3 regions of the Staphylococcus saccharolyticus genome follow, and region 1 is predicted to be linked to each of the others. Evidence: predicted binding sites of a transcription regulator. Region 1 holds the regulator's gene; each other region holds the start of a gene.
The links. Region 1 encodes CtsR, which represses protease genes until heat stress. Its sites were predicted from a motif close to ATGGTCAATAAAGGTCAAACA; they were not measured.

Region 1 (8,164 bases):
TATGACTTTTGCTAAAGATTTAGGTGCACCATTTGAAGTGTTAAAACAAATTAAAGATAGTGGTCGTTTACCAGTAGTTAACTTTGCAGCAGGTGGTGTAGCAACACCTCAAGACGCAGCGTTGATGATGGAATTAGGTGCAGATGGTGTATTCGTAGGTTCAGGTATTTTTAAATCAGAAAATCCTGAAAAATTTGCTAAAGCAATTGTACAAGCAACGACACATTATCAAGATTATGAACTAATTGGTAAATTGGCAAGTGAACTTGGAACTGCTATGAAAGGGTTGGATATTAACCAAATTTCATTAGAAGAACGTATGCAAGAGCGTGGTTGGTAATTATGAAAATGAAAATAGGTGTTTTAGCTTTACAAGGTGCTGTTCGTGAACATATTCGTCACATTGAATTAAGTGGTCATGAAGGTATTGCAGTAAAAAGAGTTAAACAACTTGAAGATATAGAAGGATTAATTTTACCAGGTGGCGAATCAACAACGCTAAGAAGATTAATGGATTTATACGGGTTTAAAAAGGCACTACAGCAATCTGATTTACCAATGTTTGGTACTTGTGCAGGTTTAATAGTACTTGCCAAAGATGTAGAAGGTGAAACAGGTTATCTGAAGAAGTTAAATATCACTGTCGAACGTAATTCATTTGGTCGACAAGTTGATAGTTTTGAATCTGAACTTGATATTAAAGGTATTGCCAAAGATATTGAAGGTGTATTTATAAGAGCGCCCCATATAGTACAAGTTGAGAAAGGCGTCGAAATTCTTAGTCAAGTCGGTGATAAGATTGTTGCTGTCAAACAAGGCAACTATCTTGGTGTTTCATTTCATCCGGAATTAACAGATGATTATCGTATAACTGAATATTTTATCAATCACATGGTTCAGAAGTAGATGCTTTAGATAAAACGGTCATTTTATAGATGACCGTTTTTTTATAATTTTAAAATTTGAATTTCTAAAATTAGCTACTGTAATTCTTGCACAAAATAATTTTCATAAAAAACAAGAGTAACTTCATAGTTACTCTTGAGTAATCCATAATTATATAAAGAAGCCAGCAATTGCTGCAGAAATAAATGAAACAAGTGTTGCGCCGAATAATAATTTTAATCCGAAACGTGCAACGACATCTCCTTTTTTGTCATTAAGTGATTTAATTGCACCTGAGATGATACCGATAGAACTAAAGTTTGCGAAGGATACTAAGAAAACAGATGTTATACCTTTAGCATGTTCTGATAAACCAGTTGTTTTACCTAAGTCTTGCATAGCTACGAATTCATTAGATAATAATTTTGTTGCCATAACTGAACCAGATTGAACAGCATCATGCCAAGGAATGCCAGCTAAGAAAGCAAATGGTGCAAAGATAAATCCAATCAATGTTTGGAAGTTCCATGATATTGCTCCCCTTGAGCATAAACTGAAGATTCCGCTTACTATTCCATTAAGTAAAGCAATAATAGCAATATATCCAATTAACATTGCGCCTACTATCACCGCTACTTTAAATCCATCTAAAATGTATTCTCCTAACATTTCAAAAAATGACTGATTCTTAATTTCGCTTTCATCTACTAGTAATTTATCGTCTTCCTCATTAACTTTATATGGATTAATGATTGAAACAATGATAAAACCACCAAATAAGTTAAGTACTACTGCAGTTACAACGTATTTAGGTTCTATAAGTGTAAAATAAGCACCGATAATTGAAGCTGATACTGTAGACATTGCTGATGCAGTTAAAGTATATAAACGTTGTTTAGGTATGTAAGATAATTGTTTTTTTAATGATATAAATACCTCGGATTGTCCTAATATCGCAGCTGCTACAGCGTTGTATGATTCTAAACGTCCCATGCCATTAATTTTGGAAATCAAGAAGCCCAATCCATTAATAATAAATGGCAAAATACGTGTATATTGTAAGATACCGATTAATGCAGAAATAAAGACAATTGGTAATAAAACATTAAAGAAGAATGGAGGGTTTTTAGGGTTAATAAATTCAAATCCACCAAATACAAAATTGACACCGACTGCAGCTTTAGCTAGTAAGTAACTAAAGCCATTTGAGATACCGCCAATGACGGTAATACCGATATGCGTTTTTAACAAGATAAATGCAAAGATGAATTGAATTACTAAAAGTAATCCAACATATTGCCAGCGAATATTTTTTCTGTCTGAACTAAATAAGTATGCGAGTGCTAAAAAGAAAATAATTCCTATAATACCAATCACAATACACATGTTTCTTCATTCCTTTAATTTTTTCTATTCTCAATCATACAATAAAATGAACGTGCTAACATCATAAAATTAAAATTTTAAAATCAAATTGGTTGAAAAAGGTCAAAGAGGGTCATATAATATAGTCAAAGAAGGTCAAAAAGAGGTGATATCCATGCATAATATATCTGACATCATAGAACAATACATTAAACATTTATTTGAAGAAACAAATGAAGATGTAGTGGAAATTCAACGGGCTAATATTGCTCAACGTTTTGATTGTGTTCCATCTCAACTCAACTATGTTATTAAAACCCGTTTCACAAATGAACATGGTTATGAAATAGAAAGCAAACGTGGTGGTGGAGGTTACATCCGAATCACCAAAATTGAAAATAAAGACGCCACAGGATATATTAATCACTTGCTTCAATTGATAGGACCTTCTATTTCACAACAACAAGCTTATTATGTAATAGATGGTTTATTAGATAAAGGATTGATCAATGATAGAGAAGCTAAAATGATACAAGCGGTTATTGACAGAGAAACATTAAAAATGGATGTGGTTGCTAGAGATATAATTAGAGCGAATATTTTAAAACGATTACTTCCAGTTATTAATTACTACTAAGTAAAGTGAGGTGTCTCTAAGTGCTTTGTGAAAATTGCCATTTAAATGAAGCTGAAGTTAAACTTACAGTTAAGAGTAAAGATGGTACGCATGAAAAGTGGGTGTGTTCCACTTGTGCACAGGGATCAATTCCTTGGCAACATTCACATGATGATAATTCCTATCACACCCATCAAGATGATATCGAAGAAGTTTTTGTTGTTAAGCAAATATTACAACATCTTGCTACGAAACATGGTATTAATTTTCAAGAAATGGCGTTTAAAGAAGAAAAGCAATGCCCGTCATGTCAAATGACTTTAAAGGACATTGCTCATGTAGGTAAGTTCGGGTGTTCTAATTGTTATGCGACCTTTAAAGAAGACATAATAGATATTGTGCAAAGAGTTCAAGGTGGGCAATTTGCTCATGTTGGCAAAACACCTCAGTCATCTTATAAGAAACTTGCTATTAAAAAGCAAATTGAAGCAAAAACAAAATATCTTAATAAACTAATAGAAGAACAAGAATTTGAAGAAGCAGCTATAATTCGTGATGAAATTAAGGCATTAAAAGATGAAAGTGAGGTGTCTCACGATGAGTGATATTTATGCAAATATTAGTCAGTGGATGAAGATGACGGAAGAGGCATCTGTTGTTATTTCTTCAAGAATACGTTTAGCTAGAAATCTTGAAAATCACGTTCATCCTTTAATGTTTCCTTCTGAAAAAGAAGGATTTCGTGTTATCAATGAGGTTCAAGGTGCTCTTCCGGACTTAACTTTGCATCGTTTAGATACTATGAATCAAAAAAACAAGATGAAATTAGTTGCAAAACATCTTGTGAGTCCAGAACTTATAAAGCAATCTGCCTCAGCAGTATTATTAAATGATGATGAGTCTTTAAGCGTGATGGTTAATGAAGAAGATCACATAAGAATACAAGCATTAGGAACAGATTTATCCCTTAAAGATTTATTCAAACGGGCTTCTAAAATTGATGATGATTTAGATAAAGAGTTAGATATTAGCTTTGATGAGCATTTAGGTTTTCTGACTACGTGTCCCACAAATGTGGGTACTGGCATGCGTGCAAGTGTCATGTTACATTTGCCAGGACTTTCTATAATGAAAAGAATGAACCGAATTGCACAGACAATTAATCGCTTTGGATTTACGATTCGAGGTATTTATGGAGAAGGCTCACAAGTTTATGGACATATATATCAGGTTTCAAATCAACTCACTTTAGGGAAAACAGAAGAAGAAATCATTGATAATTTAACAGAAGTTGTAAATCAAATCATTAATGAAGAAAAGCAAATTCGTGAAAGACTTGCTAAGCATAATCCCGTTGAAACATTAGATAGAGTTTATCGTTCTTTAGGGATATTACAAAATAGTAGAATCATTTCAATGGAAGAGGCATCATGTCGATTAAGTGAAGTAAAACTTGGTATAGACTTAGGATACATTTCGCTCGAAAATTTTAAGTTTAATGAATTAATGGTAGCAATTCAGTCGCCATTTTTAATAGAAGATGACGATAATAGGACAGTAAATGAAAAAAGAGCTAACTTGTTAAGAGAGCATATAAAATAAGGAGGTAATTTATATATGTTATTTGGCAGATTAACAGAACGTGCGCAGCGTGTCTTAGCGCATGCACAAGAAGAAGCGATTCGTTTAAACCATTCTAATATTGGAACAGAACATCTTTTACTAGGTTTAATGAAAGAACCAGAAGGTATAGCTGCTAAAGTTTTAGAAAGTTTTAATATCACTGAAGACAAAGTAATTGAAGAAGTAGAAAAGTTAATTGGTCATGGTCAAGAACAAATGGGCACGCTTCACTATACGCCTAGAGCTAAAAAAGTGATTGAACTTTCTATGGATGAAGCGAGAAAGTTACACCACAATTTTGTTGGAACAGAACACATTCTACTTGGTTTAATTCGTGAAAATGAAGGTGTAGCAGCGCGCGTATTTGCGAATTTAGATTTAAATATTACCAAAGCACGTGCACAAGTTGTTAAAGCTTTAGGTAGTCCTGAAATGAGTAATAAAAATGCTCGAGCAAACAAGTCTAACAATACGCCAACATTGGATAGTTTAGCTAGAGATTTAACAGTGATTGCTAAGGATGGCACATTAGATCCAGTTGTAGGTCGAGATAAGGAAATTACGCGTGTTATTGAAGTATTAAGTCGTCGTACTAAAAATAATCCTGTACTTATTGGTGAACCTGGTGTAGGTAAAACAGCAATTGCAGAGGGGCTAGCACAAGCAATTGTTAACAATGAAGTACCTGAAACACTGAAAGATAAACGTGTAATGTCTTTAGACATGGGAACAGTTGTGGCTGGAACTAAATATCGTGGTGAATTTGAAGAACGTTTAAAAAAAGTAATGGAAGAAATTCATCAAGCAGGTAATGTCATTCTATTCATAGATGAATTACACACACTTGTAGGTGCTGGCGGTGCAGAGGGAGCAATTGATGCTTCAAATATTCTTAAACCAGCTTTAGCTAGAGGAGAATTGCAATGCATCGGTGCTACAACATTAGATGAATATCGCAAAAATATTGAAAAAGATGCTGCATTAGAACGTCGTTTCCAACCTATTCAAGTTGATGAACCGACTGTTGAAGATACAATCGAAATTTTAAAAGGTTTACGTGATCGCTATGAAGCGCATCATAGAATAAACATTTCAGATGAAGCATTAGAAGCGGCTGCTAAGCTAAGTAATCGTTATATTTCAGACCGTTTCTTGCCAGATAAAGCAATTGATCTTATTGATGAAGCTAGTTCTAAAGTAAGACTAAAAAGTCACACGACACCTAATAATTTAAAAGAGATTGAACAAGAAATTGAAAATGTAAAAAATGAAAAAGATGCTGCAGTACACGCTCAAGAATTTGAAAATGCAGCAAACTTAAGAGACAAACAATCAAAACTTGAGAAACAATATGAAGATGCTAAAAACGAATGGAAAAACTCTCAAGGTGGTGTTAACACAGCTTTATCTGAAGAAGATATTGCAGAGGTTATTGCAGGTTGGACTGACATACCATTAACTAAAATCAACGAAACTGAGTCAAATCGCTTACTAAATCTTGAAGATACACTTCATAAACGTGTGATTGGACAAAACGACGCTGTTAATTCAATTAGTAAAGCTGTTCGCCGTGCACGTGCGGGTCTTAAAGATCCAAAACGTCCAATCGGTAGTTTCATATTCTTAGGACCAACTGGAGTTGGTAAAACTGAACTAGCTCGAGCATTAGCTGAATCTATGTTCGGCGAAGATGATGCGATGATTCGTGTTGATATGAGTGAATTTATGGAGAAACATACAGTGAGTCGTCTAGTGGGAGCGCCTCCAGGTTATGTAGGTCATGATAATGGTGGTCAATTAACTGAAAAAGTTAGACGTAAACCATATTCAGTTATTTTATTCGATGAAATTGAAAAAGCACATCCTGATGTATTTAATATACTTTTACAAGTTTTAGATGATGGTCATTTAACAGATACAAAAGGTCGTACAGTTGATTTTCGTAATACAGTGATTATTATGACTTCAAATGTTGGTGCACAAGAAATACAAGATCAACGTTTTGCTGGTTTCAGTGGCGCATCTGAAGGCAACGATTACGAAACAATTCGTAAAACGATGATGAAAGAATTAAAAAATTCATTCCGTCCAGAATTCTTAAACCGTGTCGACGATATTATCGTATTCCATAAACTGACTAAAGACGAATTAAAAGAAATTGTAACTATGATGGTTAATAAACTTACAAATCGTCTATCTGAACAAGATATAAATGTTGTAGTAACTGATAAGGCGAAAGGTAAAATTGCTGAAGAGGGTTATGATCCGGAATATGGCGCACGACCTCTAATTAGAGCAATTCAAAAAACTGTAGAAGATAACTTAAGTGAATTAATTTTAGATGGTAATCAAATTGAAGGAAAAGAAGTCACTATTGATCATGATGGTGAAGAGTTTAAATATGATATTCATGAAAAAACTTCTAACAAGGAAAAGACAGAATCCTAAATCGAAAAATTCTTAATGACTATGTTTGAAAAGTGTTCCTCTATTCTTAGAGGAATGCTTTTTTGTTTTATTTAAAAACATTGACACAAGCTTTAAACTAACTTAATTTTTAAGAAAATAAATGGTGAAAAGTAACAAAAAAATGATTAAGATTAAATCAATCACATTTAATTTGTCATAATCAAATTGTCAGTTTAAAATAGATTTGTTCATAAGAATTTGGAGGTGTAAAAATGGCCAAGAAAAAAGTAATATTTGAATGTATGGCATGTGGCTATCAATCTCCGAAATGGATGGGTAAATGCCCAAGTTGTGGTGCATGGAATCAAATGGAAGAAACGATAGAGAAGGCTACCAACCCTAAGCATGATGTAAAGTCAAAGGAAGTAGTAGGAAAAGTTCAAAAGCTTAATAGTATTAAACATGAAGTCATACCGAGAATTCTTACTGATTCAAAAGAATTTAATAGAGTACTTGGTGGTGGAATCGTTAGTGGGTCGCTTGTACTTATAGGTGGAGATCCAGGTATAGGAAAGTCTACACTACTTCTTCAAATATGTGCTACACTATCGCAAAATAAAAATGTGCTATATATCAGTGGTGAGGAATCGATTAATCAAACTAAACTACGCGCAGATCGCTTAGAAGAAGATTCTAGTCACCTAAATGTATTAGCTGAAACTGATTTAGAGGTCATTCATCAAACCGTTAAAGATGAACGTCCTGATTTGCTTGTCATAGACTCTATACAAACGATTTATCATCCGGAAATCAGTTCTGCGCCTGGTTCAGTATCTCAGGTTAGGGAAAGCACACAAAGTTTAATGAATATAGCGAAGCAGATGAATATTGCTACCTTTATAGTTGGTCATGTTACGAAAGAAGGCCAAATAGCTGGGCCTAGATTACTTGAGCATATGGTAGATACAGTACTATATTTCGAAGGTGATGAGCATCATGCTTATCGTATCTTGAGAGCCGTTAAAAACCGTTTTGGATCTACAAATGAGATGGGGATTTTTGAAATGAAACAAAGTGGATTAAAAGGTGTTCTTAATCCATCTGAAATGTTCTTAGAGGAACGTTCAACTAATGTTCCTGGTTCGACAATTGTTCCTACTATGGAAGGAACACGACCACTTCTTATCGAAGTTCAAGCATTAGTTACTCCTACAACATTTAATAATCCTAGACGTATGGCTACTGGTATAGATCACAATAGATTAA
Region 2 (8,164 bases), 260 kb from region 1:
GAGCGGGTAAATCACTAGTGATTCAAAGTCTCGAAGATATGGGATTCTTCTGCGTAGATAACTTGCCACCTGTACTGTTGCCTAAATTTGTAGAACTAATGGAACAGGGAAATCCTTCTTTACAGAAGGTTGCAATTGCAATTGATCTTAGAGGAAAAGAACTATTTAAATCCTTAGTTAAAGAAATAGATATCATTAAGAGTCGTAATGATGTGATAGTAGACGTTATGTTTTTAGAAGCTAAAACTGAAAAAATCATTTCACGTTATAAAGAATCTAGAAGAGCTCATCCGCTTAATGAGCAAGGTCAACGTTCATTAATCGATGCAATTAATGAAGAAAGAGAACATCTTTCAGAAATTAGAAGTATTGCGAATTATGTGATAGATACGACTCAAATTAAGCCAAAAGAACTTAAACAACGTATTGCCAAGTTTTACTTGGACGATAATTTTGAAACATTTACTATTAACGTTTCAAGTTTTGGCTTTAAACATAGTATTCAAATGGATGCAGATTTAGTTTTCGATGTAAGATTTTTACCAAACCCCTATTATGTTGAAGAATTGCGTCCGCTTACTGGTTTAGATGATCAAGTTTACAATTACGTAATGAAATGGAAAGAAACGGAAATTTTCTTTGAAAAACTAACGGATTTATTGAAATATATGATTCCTGGTTATAAAAAAGAGGGTAAATCACAATTGGTAATTGCTATAGGTTGCACAGGTGGTCAACATCGATCAGTTGCTTTAGCAAAACGTTTAGGCGAATATCTTGATGAGATCTTTGATTACAATGTTTATGTGCATCACAGAGATGCACATATTGAAAGTGGAGAGAGAGAATGAAACAAATGAAAGTTGTACTTATTGGAGGCGGAACAGGTTTATCTGTTTTAGCTCGAGGACTGAGAGAATTTCCGATAGATATCACTGCTATTGTAACAGTTGCTGATAATGGTGGCAGTACAGGTAAAATTAGAGATGTCATGGATATCCCTGCCCCAGGAGATATACGTAACGTTATTGCTGCATTGAGTGACTCAGAATCTATTTTAACTCAGCTATTTCAATATCGTTTCGGTGAAAATCAAGTTGACGGTCATGCTTTAGGTAATCTAGTCATTGCTGGAATGACAAATATCACGAATGATTTTGGTCATGCGATCAAAGAGTTAAGTAAAGTTTTAAATATTAAAGGTCAAGTCATACCGTCTACAAATACGAGTGTACAATTAAACGCTGTGATGGAAGATGGAGAAATTGTTCATGGTGAAACTAATATTCCTAAATCACATAAGAAAATTAATCACGTTTTTTTAGAACCTAGTGATGTTGAACCGATGTCTGAAGCGGTAGAGGCACTTGAACAAGCTGATTTAATTGTTCTTGGGCCCGGTTCATTATACACAAGTGTTGTATCTAATCTTTGTGTGAAAGGAATCTCAGAAGCGTTATTACGTTCAGCTGCACCAAAACTTTATGTTGCAAACGTGATGACTCAACCTGGAGAAACGGATAATTATGATGTAAAAGAACATATTGATGCACTAAGTCAACAAGTAGGACAAGAATTTATTGATTTTGTAATTTGTAGTTCGGAATCATATAGTCAAGACGTGTTGCATCGTTATAAAGAGAAAAATTCAAAACCTGTTGCCGTGCACAAAGAAGAATTAAAAGCTAAAGGCATTAGAGTATTGACCGCTTCAAATTTAGTTGAAATATCAGACGAACACTATGTACGTCACAATACTAAAATTTTGTCAAAAATGATTTATGAGCTAGCTCTTGAATTGACAAGTACCATTCGTTTTAATCCCAATGAGAAATAAAAATAGTATGGGCGAGTGAAAAGTTTATGATATGATAGCTTAAGTGTGTTTATTGAAAGAAATTGAGGTTGGAATCATATATTGTTGCCGTTAATTCAAATAATATATCAATTCCAGCTTAAAAATAAATGATTAGGAAGGAATGAGTGTTCTATGAGCTTTGCATCTGATATGAAAAATGAATTAACACGCATTGAAGTAGATGAATCAAATGCTAAAGCAGAGCTCAGTGCATTAATTCGTATGAATGGCGCACTTAGTCTATCAAATCAGCAATTTGTAATTAATGTACAAACTGAAAATGCAACAACAGCTCGTCGAATTTATTCTCTAATTAAACGTATATTTAATGTTGAAGTTGAAATTTTAGTAAGAAAAAAGATGAAGTTAAAGAAGAACAATATTTATATTTGTCGTACTAAAATGTTAGCTAAAGTAATACTCAATGATTTAGGTATTTTAAAAGATGGCATTTTTACACATGAAATCGATTCAGAGATGATTAAAGATGATAAAATGCGTCGTAGTTATCTACGTGGTGCATTTTTAGCAGGCGGGTCAGTTAATAATCCAGAAACTTCTTCATATCATTTAGAAATATTTTCACAGTATGAAAATCATTCTGAAGGATTAACTAAGTTAATGAATAGTTATGAGCTTAATGCTAAACATTTAGAACGTAAAAAGGGAAGCATTGCTTATCTAAAAGAAGCTGAAAAAATTTCTGATTTTCTGAGCCTCATTGGTGGTTATCAGGCGTTGCTAAAATTTGAAGATGTAAGAATTGTTCGCGATATGCGTAATTCCGTGAATCGTCTCGTTAATTGTGAAACTGCAAATCTAAACAAGACGGTAAGTGCAGCTATAAGACAAGTTGAGAGCATTCAACTTATAGATGAAGAGATAGGGTTAGATAATTTACCAGATCGATTGAGAGAAGTTGCTAAGCTTAGAGTAGAACATCAAGAGATATCTTTAAAAGAACTAGGAGAAAAGGTGTCAACTGGGCCCATTTCAAAGTCAGGAATCAATCATCGTTTAAGAAAGCTCAATGAACTTGCTGATAAAATACGTAATGGTGAGCATATTGAATTATAAAAAGGTGAGGGCTATTCAATCAATAGAATTTTGAGCTTACCTATATCTCAACCTCTTAAAATAGTGCTTCGTATTGCTTTAACCCCCTCGAGAGGAATCGAACCTCCATTCTAAGAACCGGAATCTCATGTGTTATCCATTACACTACGAGGGGTAAGTTAATAAATAATCATATCTCTGTACTAAAATCTTAGATAACAGTACAATTAAAAGCGATAATTCTAGTTTACAAATGATAGAGTTAGGTGTCAAATTGATTTTAATAGTTTAAGTTTTTGACCATTTTTGACTTTTAAGGTAAAATAAGTATAACAGTTATTACAAGGAGGAAAAATAGATGAATTTAATTCCTACAGTTATTGAAACAACAAATCGTGGTGAACGTGCATATGATATTTATTCACGTTTATTAAAAGACCGTATTATTATGTTAGGGTCTCAAATTGATGATAATGTAGCAAATTCTATCGTGTCTCAATTATTATTCTTACAAGCACAAGACTCTGAAAAAGATATTTACTTATATATTAATTCACCAGGTGGTAGTGTAACAGCAGGATTCGCTATCTATGATACAATTCAACATATTAAACCAGATGTACAAACAATCTGTATTGGTATGGCTGCATCAATGGGCTCATTTTTACTAGCAGCAGGTGCAAAGGGTAAACGTTTCGCATTACCAAATGCTGAAGTAATGATTCACCAACCTTTAGGTGGTGCTCAAGGTCAAGCTACTGAAATTGAAATTGCAGCTAATCACATTTTAAAAACTCGTGAAAAATTAAATCGTATTTTAGCTGAACGTACTGATCAGTCTATTGAAAAAATTCAACAAGATACTGATCGTGATAACTTCTTAACTGCTGAAGAAGCTAAAGAATATGGATTAATTGATGAAGTGATGGAACCAAAAGGTAAATAATTCCTAAAAGTTATCTCACACATAAAATAAAAAGCCTTAGAATGATTTCTAACTCATTGAATTCATTCTAAGGCTTTTTATGTTTATACGAACATTATTTTCTTAACTTTTTAATAATTTGATAAAAGCTCGTAATGTAAAAATTAATAATATTAATCCTATAGCAATAAATAATATAGACATAATTATCATTGGCAGTGTATGATCAAATGCAAATATCCCATTAGCAATAAGTAAAATACTAGCAATAATTAACAAAATATAAGTTAATTGATTGTCTTTCATTCTATAAACCTTCTTCATAGTTTGTAATTCTTAAGTTCTAACTAAATCATCTAAAGCATTACGTAAATTATTATATTTAAACTCAAATCCTAGCGCATGTAATTTATTTGGTAAAACTTTTTGAGTATCTAACACGATTGTAGACATTTCGCCTAAAATTAAACGCATTGCTAACTTTGGAGCCCAAGTTTCATGTGGTTTATGCATCGCACGTGCTAATGTGTAACCAAATAAATTTTGTCTTTCTGGAATTGGTGCTGTTAAGTTAAAGGGACCTTGCGCTTCTTTATTCTCAATTGTAAATAAAATTGCTCTAATTAAGTCGTCAATGTGAATCCATGAATACCACTGTTGACCTGAACCTAGTTTACCTCCCACATAAAAACGATAAAGCATTTCCATTGTTTGAAGTGCACCACCATCATCAGAAAGTATAAGACCGAATCGACCTAACAGGACACGGGTGCCAAAATGTTTGAATTTATTTGCGAAACGTTCCCATTGATAAACAATGTCTGATAAGAAGTCAAAAGGTAACGTTTTATATAATTCAGTATAACTATAATACAAATCTTGTGGGTAATATCCCATTGCACTTGCATTAAACAATATCTCAGGCTTTTTGGAGCGTGCTTCGAATAACTCATAAAGCGCTTGTGTAGATTGTATTCGGCTGACCATCATATCTTGTTTATGAGATTGCGTCCATCTTTTGTTTAACGTTGCACCAGCTAAATTAATAACCACATCAATCTCAGGAACTTTTTGTTGCCAACCTTCTTTTGACCAATTGACATACATGATATTTGGGTGATAAGACATTTTATCTTGCCTTGTTAAAATTGTAATCTGTGCATCAGTGTTCTTGATTTCATTCACTAAGTGTGAACCTACCATTCCAGTTCCACCTGTAATTAAATAACGTTTCATTCTTTCACCTCATTTTTAAATATAAACGTGCTAACCTTATTGATAGATATTATTAATATTCAAATTTTATACATTTTTTAGACAATAAGATGTCAAATAATTTTTGGATTACGCATTTAAAATTAAAGTATATCAGTTATAATAAAATTGTACCTTCGATAATTAATTAAACATCTCTTAATTAGTATGAGTATACCCCATAATATACTAACGAAGGTAAATTTTGACTCCCTTTAGTAGTGGATCCATGCGAGAAACGTATGGATCCTTTTTTTGTCCTAATATATGTATACCACATTTTATAAAAATTACTTGAATTCACTTTCAGTAAAGTATCCATTGTTTAATAAAAGCGAAATAAGGTTAATGTTTTATAGATTAAAAATGATTATTTTTCTAATAACCATATTGTTAAAATTGAGAGGGTAGCAATAACAACTGTAATGATAAATCCTACAATATGATGGTCTTCATTTGAGTCGAAATTTTCATTCTCAATCATCATACGTTTTAAACCTTTTTGATTAATGTCTTTAAAAAGTTCATTATAATTTAATTTACTCAAAATAATCACTTACCATTTCGCATTAAGTTTTAATTAAGTTATTTAAAAATGATGTTTATCAATTACTATGATGTTATCATATATGAGATAGTTATATTTAACTATATAGCTTTAAGGTAATATTAAATGATGTATTTGTTGTAAAGTTAGTTCATCATTAAAATTAAAAGTTTTAGTTTTGCTAGATTTTAAAGTGTAGTTATTGCATTTTAAACTCCAAATCTTAAAAATTCATTTAATGATATAGATTATGCGTTCATTTTATGAACTCATTTTTAATTATAAACCATTTTCTACCATTTGAAAGAGAGGTATGTAATAAATGAGCGGTATTGCCAAAATAATTAGTACAATTGTAGTATTACTGCTACTTATTGGCTTGGCTTTTGGAATTTATTCTTTCGTTGATAGTTCAAAAAAGGCAAACGAGCGTTTAAATGACAAAACAACAGAACAGCACGATAAGAAAAAAGATGAAAAGGATAAAAAGAAAGACAAAGAAAAGGACAAAATGAAGGACACTCAACAAACACAACAGGTTCCTTCACAACAAACGACGCAATCATCAACGCAACAAAGACGTACAACACAATCTCCGACTCAACAGCAAAGAACCCAACAACCTCGTACTCAAGAAAAACAAACGCAACAAAAATCAACACAAGAACCTAAAACACAAGAAAAGCAAAAATCTAAACAAGATAGTTCTGATTCAAAAGAAACACCAAGTACGGAAGAGAAACTATCTACACAGCAAAAACCACAACAAAATCATTCCAGTCAATCATCATCTAATAGCACTTCTAATCGTAACAGTAGTCAATCATCACAAAGAAATTCGAGTCAATCACAACAATCAACTCAACAAAATAATCAAAGAAGTGCTAGCAACCAACGCTCAAGCTGTCAGAGTGCTAGTAATCAAAACACAAAATCACTAATATAAAATGCCAACGTCTTTAATTTTTGACGTTGGCATTTTCGTGTTTATATCATCCAATAAATTAATAGTGACAGTATGAAAGATATCAATAATATTGATAGACAACCGAGTGAACATCCGCAACCAGTATGCGTGCAACCATAAGAATATGTGTGCTTATAAATTTGTTTATTGTTATGAGAATAATGATGATTCTTTTCTTTAAAATAATCATCGTTTTTATATCTCTCATCACTTGGATCTATAACTTCAACTTTATCATGTGAGCGATTTTCTTTAGACATTTATATCCCTCTTCATTACTTAATTATGATTATATAAATTATAAAGGAAAAATTAAGTATTTAAAATATATGATTAATGATAATGTAGCCAGGGTAAAATTTCCCTGGAAAGGTAGTGGAATATATGAATTATTAGCAATTGGCAGAGGTGTGACTGAGCTACTTCAAATTTCTACTCCAATTATTTACAAATTATAATGAAAATTGAGTTAATTCCCTTGCAATTTATAGTACGTAATAGTACTATTGCAATTGTAAAGAGGTTAAAAATTGTCCCGGTCGGGACAGAAAAAGTCAAAGATTGGTTGTAAGTATCTCTCAAATACCTTTTTATAAAGATATAAGGAGGAAGGTAGTAGTGAAAGACTTAATCAAAGTTCAACAAAAGCTCATACCAGACCTCGTTGATAAGATGTATAGACGCTTTTATATTTTAACTACTATCTCGCAAAATCAACCAGTGGGAAGACGAAGTTTAAGTGAACATATGGACATGACTGAGAGGGTTTTGAGATCTGAAACAGATATGTTAAAGAAACAAGAGTTAATCAGCGTAAAACCCACAGGCATGGAAATTACACGTGAAGGCACTGAAGTATTGTCGCAATTGAGTGATTACTTCAATGTTTATACTGATGATCACAAAATGGCAAGAGCCATTAAAGACAAATATCATATTAAAGATGTACATGTTATTCCGGGTGATTCTGATACGAGTCAACCGGTCAAAAGAGAAATTGGTCAACAAGCTGGACAATTATTAGAAAGCATACTTTACGAAGATGCTATTGTGTCAGTAACAGGTGGTTCGACAATGGCTTATGTCAGTGAATCAATTCATTTGTTGCCCTTCAATGTATTTTTTGTACCAGCTAGAGGTGGACTAGGTGAGAACGTAGTTTACCAAGCTAATACAATTTCTTCTAGCATGGCTCAACAAGCTGGTGGTTATTATACAACATTATATGTACCAGATAATGTTAGCGAATCTACATATGATACGTTAATGTTAGAGCCATCGGTTATGCACACTCTAGATAAAATTAAACAAGCGAATGTTACAGTACACGGCATTGGTGATGCGCTGAAGATGGCGTATAGACGTCAGTCACCTCAAGATGTGATTGATAAACTTCAACATCATCAAGCCGTTGGAGAAGCTTTTGGATATTATTTTGATGCTCAAGGTCATATTGTTCATAAAGTTAAGACTATTGGACTACAACTTGAAGACCTTATGAGTAAAGATTTTATCTTTGCGGTAGCAGGCGGTCGGTCTAAAGGAGAAGCTATTAAG
Region 3 (8,164 bases), 370 kb from region 1:
TATAGCCAAAGATGTTAACTATTTTGAACAATTTTCTTTTATGCCTTTAAAGCATTTATGGTCACTAGCTATTGAAGAACAGTTTTACTTATTCTTCCCAGCTATACTTATTACGCTCTTATTGACTTTAAAGAAAAAGAGAAATGTAGCGATTATATTTTGGATTATTTCATTAATTTCACTCTTGTTAATGGTTATCATTTCACAACTACATATAAATCATTCACGAGTTTATTTTGGAACCGATACAAGACTTCAGACATTATTATTGGGAGTTCTTTTAGCATTTATATGGCCACCATTTAAACTAAAAGCACAGCCACCTAAGACATTAAAAGCTGTCATTGATACAGCTGGAATTATTGGCATAGCATTTTTAATTTTATTGTTCTTTATTGTTGGTGATGAGGATGATTGGATTTATAATAGTGGATTCTATATTATTTCGGCTATGTCATTATTGATTATAGCGAGTGTTGTTCACCCAACTACATTAGTTTCAAAAGTACTAGGAAATCCACTGTTCGTATATATCGGTAAACGATCATATAGTTTGTATTTATGGCATTTTGCGGTAATAAGCTTTATCCATAGTTATTTTATTGACGGTCAGATACCTGTTTATGTCTATGTAGTAGATATCATCTTAACAGTAGTATTAGCAGAATTATCTTATAAATATGTTGAAACGCCATTTAGAAAACGAGGTATTAAGGCGTTTACTATTAAAAAGCGATTTAAACCTCAATTTATTAGAACAATGGTAACGATTCTTTTAGCATTACCGCTTATTCTAATATTAGCAGGAGCTTTTGATAAATTAGGTAAAGATAATATTTCAAATAAAGAACAATCCTTTAATACGAATGAATCTGACCAATATCTAATTCACATGATACCTATAGATAACATTACATTAACTGGTGATGGTAAAACTAAAGAAGGTAAGGATAAAGATGATGTTTATACGAATATTAAGCCACTGTTAATCGGGGATTCCGTGATGGTTGATATTGGAGAGCAATTTAAATCTAGAGTTCCTAAAGCTAACATTGATGGTAAAGTAGGAAGAAATCTTTATCAAGCACTTCCTTTAGTTGACAGTAACTATAAACATTACAATAAATCATCAGACCAAGTTGTTTTGGAATTGGGTACAAATGGTGATTTTACGAAAGAACAATTAGATAACTTAATCGATAAATTTGGTAAGGCACAGGTATATCTCGTCAATACCAGAGTAACAAGATCTTATGAAGGTCATGTTAATAAATTGATGGCTCAAGCAGCAAAAGATAAGAAAAATGTCACACTTGTTGACTGGTATAGTCGTTCAGAAGGACATACAGAATATTTTGCACCTGATGGTATTCATCTTGAAAATTCAGGTGTAGAAGCACTTACAGACGAAATATTAAAAAATATGAAGAAGAATTAATACATTTAAAGAACTAAGGCTTAATAGTTGAATATAAAAGTGATAGGTAATATAATAAAATTAAGGTCAAAGAAAGTCAAAGTCAAATTGACGAACTTTTGATCTACTCTCAATGATAGAGGTGAAGTAATTTGGATATCAATCAAATGACATATGCTGTTCAAGATGCTTTACAAAAAGCTGTTGAGGTCAGTAAAGAATGCGAATTGCAAAATATTGAAAGTGAAGCTTTATTAAAAGCATCAATTGAAGAAAATGATAGTTTATTTAAAAGTATTTTAGAAAGAGCAAATATTGATATTAATCAACTCGTAAAAGCATACGACAATAAATTAAACAATTATCCTAAGGTACAAGGTGATAATGTACAATATGGACAATTTATAAGTCCTAAAACGAATGAATTATTGAACAAAGCAAAAAGCTATATGAAAGACTATGAGGACGAGTTCATCTCTATGGAACATTTGCTTAGAGCTGCAGTGGATAGTGATGAAACAACTCAGAAATATATAGGTAATAAATCTGAAGTAATAAAAGAAATTATAACTAAAGTAAGAGGGGAAAATCACGTGACATCACAAAATCCAGAAGTTAATTATGAAGCTTTAGAAAAATATGGCCGTGACTTAGTAGAAGAAGTTCGTCAAGGTAAAATGGACCCTGTTATTGGCAGAGATGAAGAAATCCGTAACACTATTCGTATCTTAAGCCGTAAAACTAAAAATAATCCTGTCTTAATTGGTGAACCTGGTGTAGGTAAAACGGCTATTGTTGAAGGATTAGCACAACGTATTGTACGCAAAGATGTGCCTGAATCATTAATAGATAAAACTATTTTTGAACTTGATTTAAGTGCATTAGTTGCGGGGGCAAAATATAGAGGTGAATTCGAAGAACGTTTAAAAGCTGTATTAAAAGAAGTTAAAGAATCTGAAGGACGCATTATTTTATTTATTGATGAAATTCATATGTTAGTTGGTGCAGGTAAAACTGATGGTGCAATGGATGCAGGTAATATGTTAAAACCAATGCTAGCACGTGGTGAATTACATTGCATTGGCGCAACAACTTTAAATGAATACCGTGAATATATCGAAAAGGATTCAGCATTAGAGCGTCGTTTTCAAAAAGTTGGAGTAAGCGAACCAGATGTTGAGGATACAATTTCAATTTTACGTGGCTTGAAAGAACGTTATGAAGTATATCATGGTGTACGTATTCAGGACCGCGCACTCGTTGCAGCAGCTGAATTATCAGATAGATATATTACTGATAGATTCTTGCCAGACAAAGCAATTGATTTGGTTGACCAAGCTTGTGCCACTATCCGCACAGAAATGGGTTCAAACCCAACTGAGTTAGACCAAGTCAATCGTCGCGTAATGCAATTAGAAATTGAAGAGAGTGCATTAAAAAATGAATCTGATAATGCTAGTAAACATCGTTTAGAAGAATTACAAGAAGAACTTTCTAATGAGAAAGAAAAACAAGCTTCACTACAATCTCGTGTAGAACAAGAAAAAGAAAAAATTGCGAAAGTACAAGAAAAACGTGCTGAATTAGATCGTAGTCGACAAGCACTTGAAGATGCTCAAATGAAAGGCAATCTTGAAAAAGCAGCCGAGTTACAATATGGTACAATTCCTCAATTAGAGAAAGAATTGAAAGAATTCGAAGAAGCATATCAAGATGAGACAGGCGAAGATAGTGAAAGAATGATTCGTGAGGTCGTTTCTGATGAAGAAATAGGAGATATCGTTAGTCAATGGACAGGTATTCCAGTTTCTAAACTTGTTGAAACAGAAAGAGAAAAATTATTAAGTTTAAGTGATATTCTTCATCAACGTGTTGTTGGTCAAGACCAAGCTGTAGATTTAGTGTCTGATGCAGTAGTCAGAGCACGTGCTGGAATTAAAGATCCTAATAGACCAATTGGTAGTTTCCTATTCTTAGGTCCTACAGGTGTAGGTAAAACTGAACTAGCTAAATCTTTAGCATCGTCATTATTTGATTCTGAAAAACACATGATTCGAATCGATATGAGTGAATATATGGAAAAACACGCTGTATCCCGTTTAATTGGTGCACCTCCTGGCTATGTTGGACATGATGAGGGTGGTCAATTAACTGAAGCAGTGAGACGTAATCCATATTCAGTTATCTTATTAGATGAAGTTGAAAAAGCACATAGCGATGTATTCAATGTGTTACTTCAAATCTTGGATGAAGGTCGATTAACTGATTCCAAAGGACGTAGTGTGGACTTTAAAAATACTATCATCATTATGACAAGTAATATCGGTTCACAAGTTTTACTTGAAAATGTTAAAGATGCTGGAGAAATCAGTGAAAGTATAGAAAAAGCCGTCATGGATAGTCTTCACGCATTCTTTAAACCAGAAATTTTAAATCGTATGGATGATATTGTGTTATTTAAACCATTATCAATCAATGATATGAGTATGATTGTAGATAAAATCTTAACTCAATTAAACATCAGATTATTGGAGCAACACATTTCAATTGAAGTATCTGATGAAGCTAAAAAATGGTTAGGTGAAGAAGCATATGAACCACAATTTGGCGCTAGACCACTAAAACGTTTTGTACAACGTCAAATTGAAACGCCACTTGCTCGTATGATGATAAAAGAAAGCTTGCCAGAAGGTACTATAATTAAAGTTGATTTAAATGATAATAGAGACTTAGATTTTAAAGTTGAAAGAACTATGGACTAATATAAATTTATAACAACTCAAGAGAGTGATAATAGTATCACTCTCTTGAGTTTTTTACATATAAGTAGTCAAACGCATAGGGGAATACTCTGTTTATCAATCACATTAAAAACTATTTAATCAAATATATAGTTGTATAATTAGTGAATATCATGATAATTAACTGGAAAATTCAGGGAAAGTGTCTTCGCCTATGAAGATGAAAAAATAAGCGTGTTAACTAAAAATAGTGGTTAACACGCTTAATTATTTAATAAATTACGATTCGTATTGGTTTAAGCCTTTGTTTGGTTTAAGTATTGGATCTAAAATAGCTACAATAATTGTAAAGATAACAGCTATGATAATAGGGTTAATTACATTTAGAGCTGGTCCGCTATTCAAGCTATTCAATACGAAGTTGACCATTTCGAGCAATAAAACTGCCCATATAAATGTCATGAGGTATCTCATTGTAATAACCTCCACTTGTTTATTCGTTACCTCTATTTTAAGTGATATAGAATCATTTGTATAGTATAAATCAATATATAAATGATTATTCATATTTGTTCATTAAAGAAGATGAGATTAAAATTTGTTAAAATAATCTTAAGAAAAATTTACCGGCGTAAAAAGTATCTCTGCTTGAGTTTAAAAATATGAATATGTTAAATTAATACCTGGTATTAAAAATTTATTTTAAGAAGGTGTACGACCATGAACGTGGGTATTAAAGGTTTCGGAGCTTATGCTCCGAAGAATATTGTAGATAATGCCTATTTTGAGCAATTTTTAGAAACATCAAATGAATGGATTTCTAAAATGACTGGTATCAAAGAAAGACATTGGGCGGATGAGGATCAAGACACATCTGACTTAGCGTATAACGCAAGTTTAAAAGCCATTGAAGATGCAGGAATTAAACCTGAAGATATAGATATGATTATTGTAGCTACAGCAACTGGAGATATGCCATTCCCAAGTGTAGCTAATACTTTACAAGAAAGATTAGGAACTGGCAAAGTTCCGACTATGGATCAATTAGCAGCATGTTCTGGTTTCATGTACTCAATGATTACTGCGAAACAATATATTCAATCAGGTGACTATAAACATATTTTAGTTGTGGGTGCTGACAAATTATCTAAAATTACCGATTTAAAAGATCGTTCAACTGCTGTGTTGTTCGGCGATGGTGCTGGTGCAGTAGTCATGGGTGAAGTTTCTGAAGGTCGTGGTATCATTAGCTATGAAATGGGTTCTGACGGTAGTGGTGGAAAATATTTATATCTAGATAAAGAAACTGGAAAATTAAAAATGAATGGTAGAGAAGTATTCAAATTCGCTGTTAGAATTATGGGTGATGCTTCAACTCGTGTGGTAGATAAAGCCGGTTTAACTTCAGATGACATTGACTTATTTATTCCACATCAAGCAAATATTCGAATTATGGAATCTGCAAGAGAGAGATTAGGTATAGAAAGAGAAAAGATGAGTGTTTCTGTAGATAAATATGGTAATACCTCAGCAGCTTCTATACCATTAAGTATTAATCAAGAATTACAAAATGGAAAAATTAAAAATGACGATACTTTAGTCTTAGTTGGGTTCGGTGGAGGCCTAACTTGGGGCGCAATCGTTATTAAATGGGGAAAATAGGAGGATAACGTATGAATGAAAATAATAGAGTTGTTATAACGGGTATCGGAGCCTTATCTCCAATCGGTAACGATGCTAAAACGACATGGGAAAATGCATTAAAAGGAGTTAATGGTATTGATAAAATTACGAGAATTGATACTGAACCTTACAATGTACACCTTGCTGGTGAATTAAAAGATTTCAATATTGAAGATTATATTGATAGAAAAGAAGCACGTCGCATGGATCGGTTTACTCAATACGCAGTTGTAGCTGCAAGAGAAGCGGTTAACGATGCTAAATTAGACATTAATGAAAATACTGCTGATCGTATTGGTGTATGGATTGGCTCTGGTATTGGGGGAATGGAAACGTTTGAAACTGCACATACGACTCTTGTAGAAAGAGGACCACGTCGTGTAAGTCCATTCTTCGTGCCTATGTTAATTCCTGACATGGCTACTGGACAAGTGTCAATTGATTTAGGAGCTAAAGGTCCTAATGGTTCAACTGTAACAGCGTGTGCTACAGGTACTAACTCTATTGGTGAAGCGTTTAAAATTATACAACGTGGTGATGCTGATGCCATGATTACAGGCGGTACAGAAGCGCCTATTACACACATGGCAATTGCTGGATTCAGTGCTAGTCGTGCACTATCTACAAATGATAATGTAAAAACAGCTTGTCGTCCATTCCAAGAAGGCCGTGATGGTTTTGTCATGGGAGAAGGTGCAGGTATAGTAGTGCTTGAATCTTTAGAATCTGCTAAAGCACGTGGTGCTGAAATTTATGCTGAAGTGGTTGGCTACGGTTCTTCGGGAGATGCACATCACATTACTGCACCAGCTCCAGAGGGCGAAGGTGGTTTTAGAGCAATGCAAGCTGCTTTAGATGATGCTGGTATTGATGCGAAAGATGTTCAATATCTTAATGCCCATGGTACAAGCACACCAGTTGGTGATTTATTTGAGGTTCAAGCAATCAAAAATACATTTGGCGATGCCACAAAATCTCTAAAAGTAAGTTCTACTAAGTCTATGACTGGACATTTGTTAGGTGCTACAGGTGGTATAGAAGCTATCTTCTCTGCTTTATCTATTAAAGATTCTAAAATCGCACCAACGATTCATGCTGAAACTTCAGACCCAGAATGTGATTTAGACTTTGTGCCAAATAAAGCAGAAGATTTAGATATTACTTACGCAATGAGTAATAGTCTAGGTTTTGGTGGTCATAACGCAGTTTTAATTCTAAAAAAATTCGAAGACTAAATAAAACGAAATTAGTTTCTGAATATATAATATTTAACGGTTGGTGATTAAATTTTTACTTACCATTAACTTTTATATTATAGATAAAATTATGCAATTTTTTATTATATTAGTCGTCTGTTTTGCCAATTTAACAAAAAATTTAAAGCTCACATAATTAATCTATAAGTTTGAGGATTGGATTATCTTAAGTTTGAAATAAATTCTAAACTCAAACATACATTTTGATAAGTCAATAGCTAGAGAAATAAGTAAGAAAAAGAAATAAATTAATGAAGATAATACTTCAAATTCTTGTTAAAGGATTTGGAGTATTTTTATGTTTTTGATTGTATGAATTGTAATTATTTTTTACTTTAATAATTAATATAGAAATATAAAATATATAATGACGGAATATTCTAAAAACTAACTTGTAATAAAAATTTTTAATAGTAAACTGATAAAAGCAACTAAGAATTAACAGGAGGATAATTAATGAAAAAATGTTTTAAGTATTTAACTTTACTTTTAGTAATTATATTAGTACTTCTTAGTGGTTGTGGAAAAGGGAAACAAGATGTAGATATTAAAGATGCAAGTGAAACAGATACTTTTAATCACAAAGGTGGTATCCTTAAAGTTGGTATGCCAGCTGCACCATCAGGTGTATATTCTTCTATTTTTAAGTTCTGAACATTCAGACGCTACAGTAGAAGGTTATTTTAATGAAGGTTTAATCAAAGTAGATAAAAAAGTTAAATCTAAAGCATTTATTGCATCTTGGAAGGACATTGATCTAGGAAAGAAAATTGAGTTCAAAATTAAAAAAGGTATTAAATGGCACGATGGTAATGAGTTAACTATTGATGACTGGATTTATACTTTAGAAGTTTTAGCTAATAAAGATTATTCAGGAAGCTATTATCCCTTCAATTGAAAATATCAAAGGTGCAAAAGAGATGCATAATGGTGATGCAGATCATTTGAGTGGTATTAAGAAGAAAGATAAATATACTATGGAAGTTACATTTGATAAAAAGAAAGTGAATTATTTAACTGGTTTTATTTCAGGACCTTTATTAAGTAAAAAATATTTAAGTGACGTA

Region 2: clpP (ATP-dependent Clp endopeptidase proteolytic subunit ClpP) is a predicted target of CtsR. The motif match lies at 3,208-3,228, and genes of this name have one in related genera.
Region 3: clpB (ATP-dependent chaperone ClpB) is a predicted target of CtsR. The motif match lies at 1,501-1,521, and genes of this name have one in related genera.

What each region holds. Positions count from the first base shown of each region.
Region 1 is NZ_UHDZ01000001.1:2,151,939-2,160,102, reverse strand. It holds gene pdxS (pyridoxal 5'-phosphate synthase lyase subunit PdxS) at 1-340, shown strand, start outside; gene pdxT (pyridoxal 5'-phosphate synthase glutaminase subunit PdxT) at 349-906, shown strand; gene DYE57_RS10575 (NupC/NupG family nucleoside CNT transporter) at 1,057-2,271, opposite strand; gene DYE57_RS10570 (CtsR family transcriptional regulator) at 2,426-2,887, shown strand; gene DYE57_RS10565 (UvrB/UvrC motif-containing protein) at 2,908-3,471, shown strand; gene DYE57_RS10560 (protein arginine kinase) at 3,464-4,468, shown strand; gene DYE57_RS10555 (ATP-dependent Clp protease ATP-binding subunit) at 4,484-6,937, shown strand; gene radA (DNA repair protein RadA) at 7,171-8,164, shown strand, end outside.
Region 2 is NZ_UHDZ01000001.1:1,891,528-1,899,691, reverse strand. It holds gene rapZ (RNase adapter RapZ) at 1-851, shown strand, start outside; gene DYE57_RS09330 (gluconeogenesis factor YvcK family protein) at 848-1,837, shown strand; gene whiA (DNA-binding protein WhiA) at 1,991-2,935, shown strand; tRNA gene DYE57_RS09320 (tRNA-Arg) at 3,018-3,089, opposite strand; gene clpP (ATP-dependent Clp endopeptidase proteolytic subunit ClpP) at 3,273-3,860, shown strand; gene DYE57_RS09310 (hypothetical protein) at 3,963-4,145, opposite strand; gene DYE57_RS09305 (TIGR01777 family oxidoreductase) at 4,176-5,075, opposite strand; gene DYE57_RS11885 (hypothetical protein) at 5,464-5,640, opposite strand; gene DYE57_RS09300 (DUF4887 domain-containing protein) at 5,963-6,586, shown strand; gene DYE57_RS09295 (hypothetical protein) at 6,628-6,867, opposite strand; gene DYE57_RS09290 (sugar-binding transcriptional regulator) at 7,226-8,164, shown strand, end outside.
Region 3 is NZ_UHDZ01000001.1:1,782,369-1,790,532, reverse strand. It holds gene DYE57_RS08730 (acyltransferase family protein) at 1-1,438, shown strand, start outside; gene clpB (ATP-dependent chaperone ClpB) at 1,570-4,179, shown strand; gene DYE57_RS08720 (DUF2929 family protein) at 4,438-4,632, opposite strand; gene DYE57_RS08715 (beta-ketoacyl-ACP synthase III) at 4,879-5,820, shown strand; gene fabF (beta-ketoacyl-ACP synthase II) at 5,832-7,076, shown strand; partial or broken gene opp4A (oligopeptide ABC transporter substrate-binding protein) at 7,554-8,164, shown strand, end outside.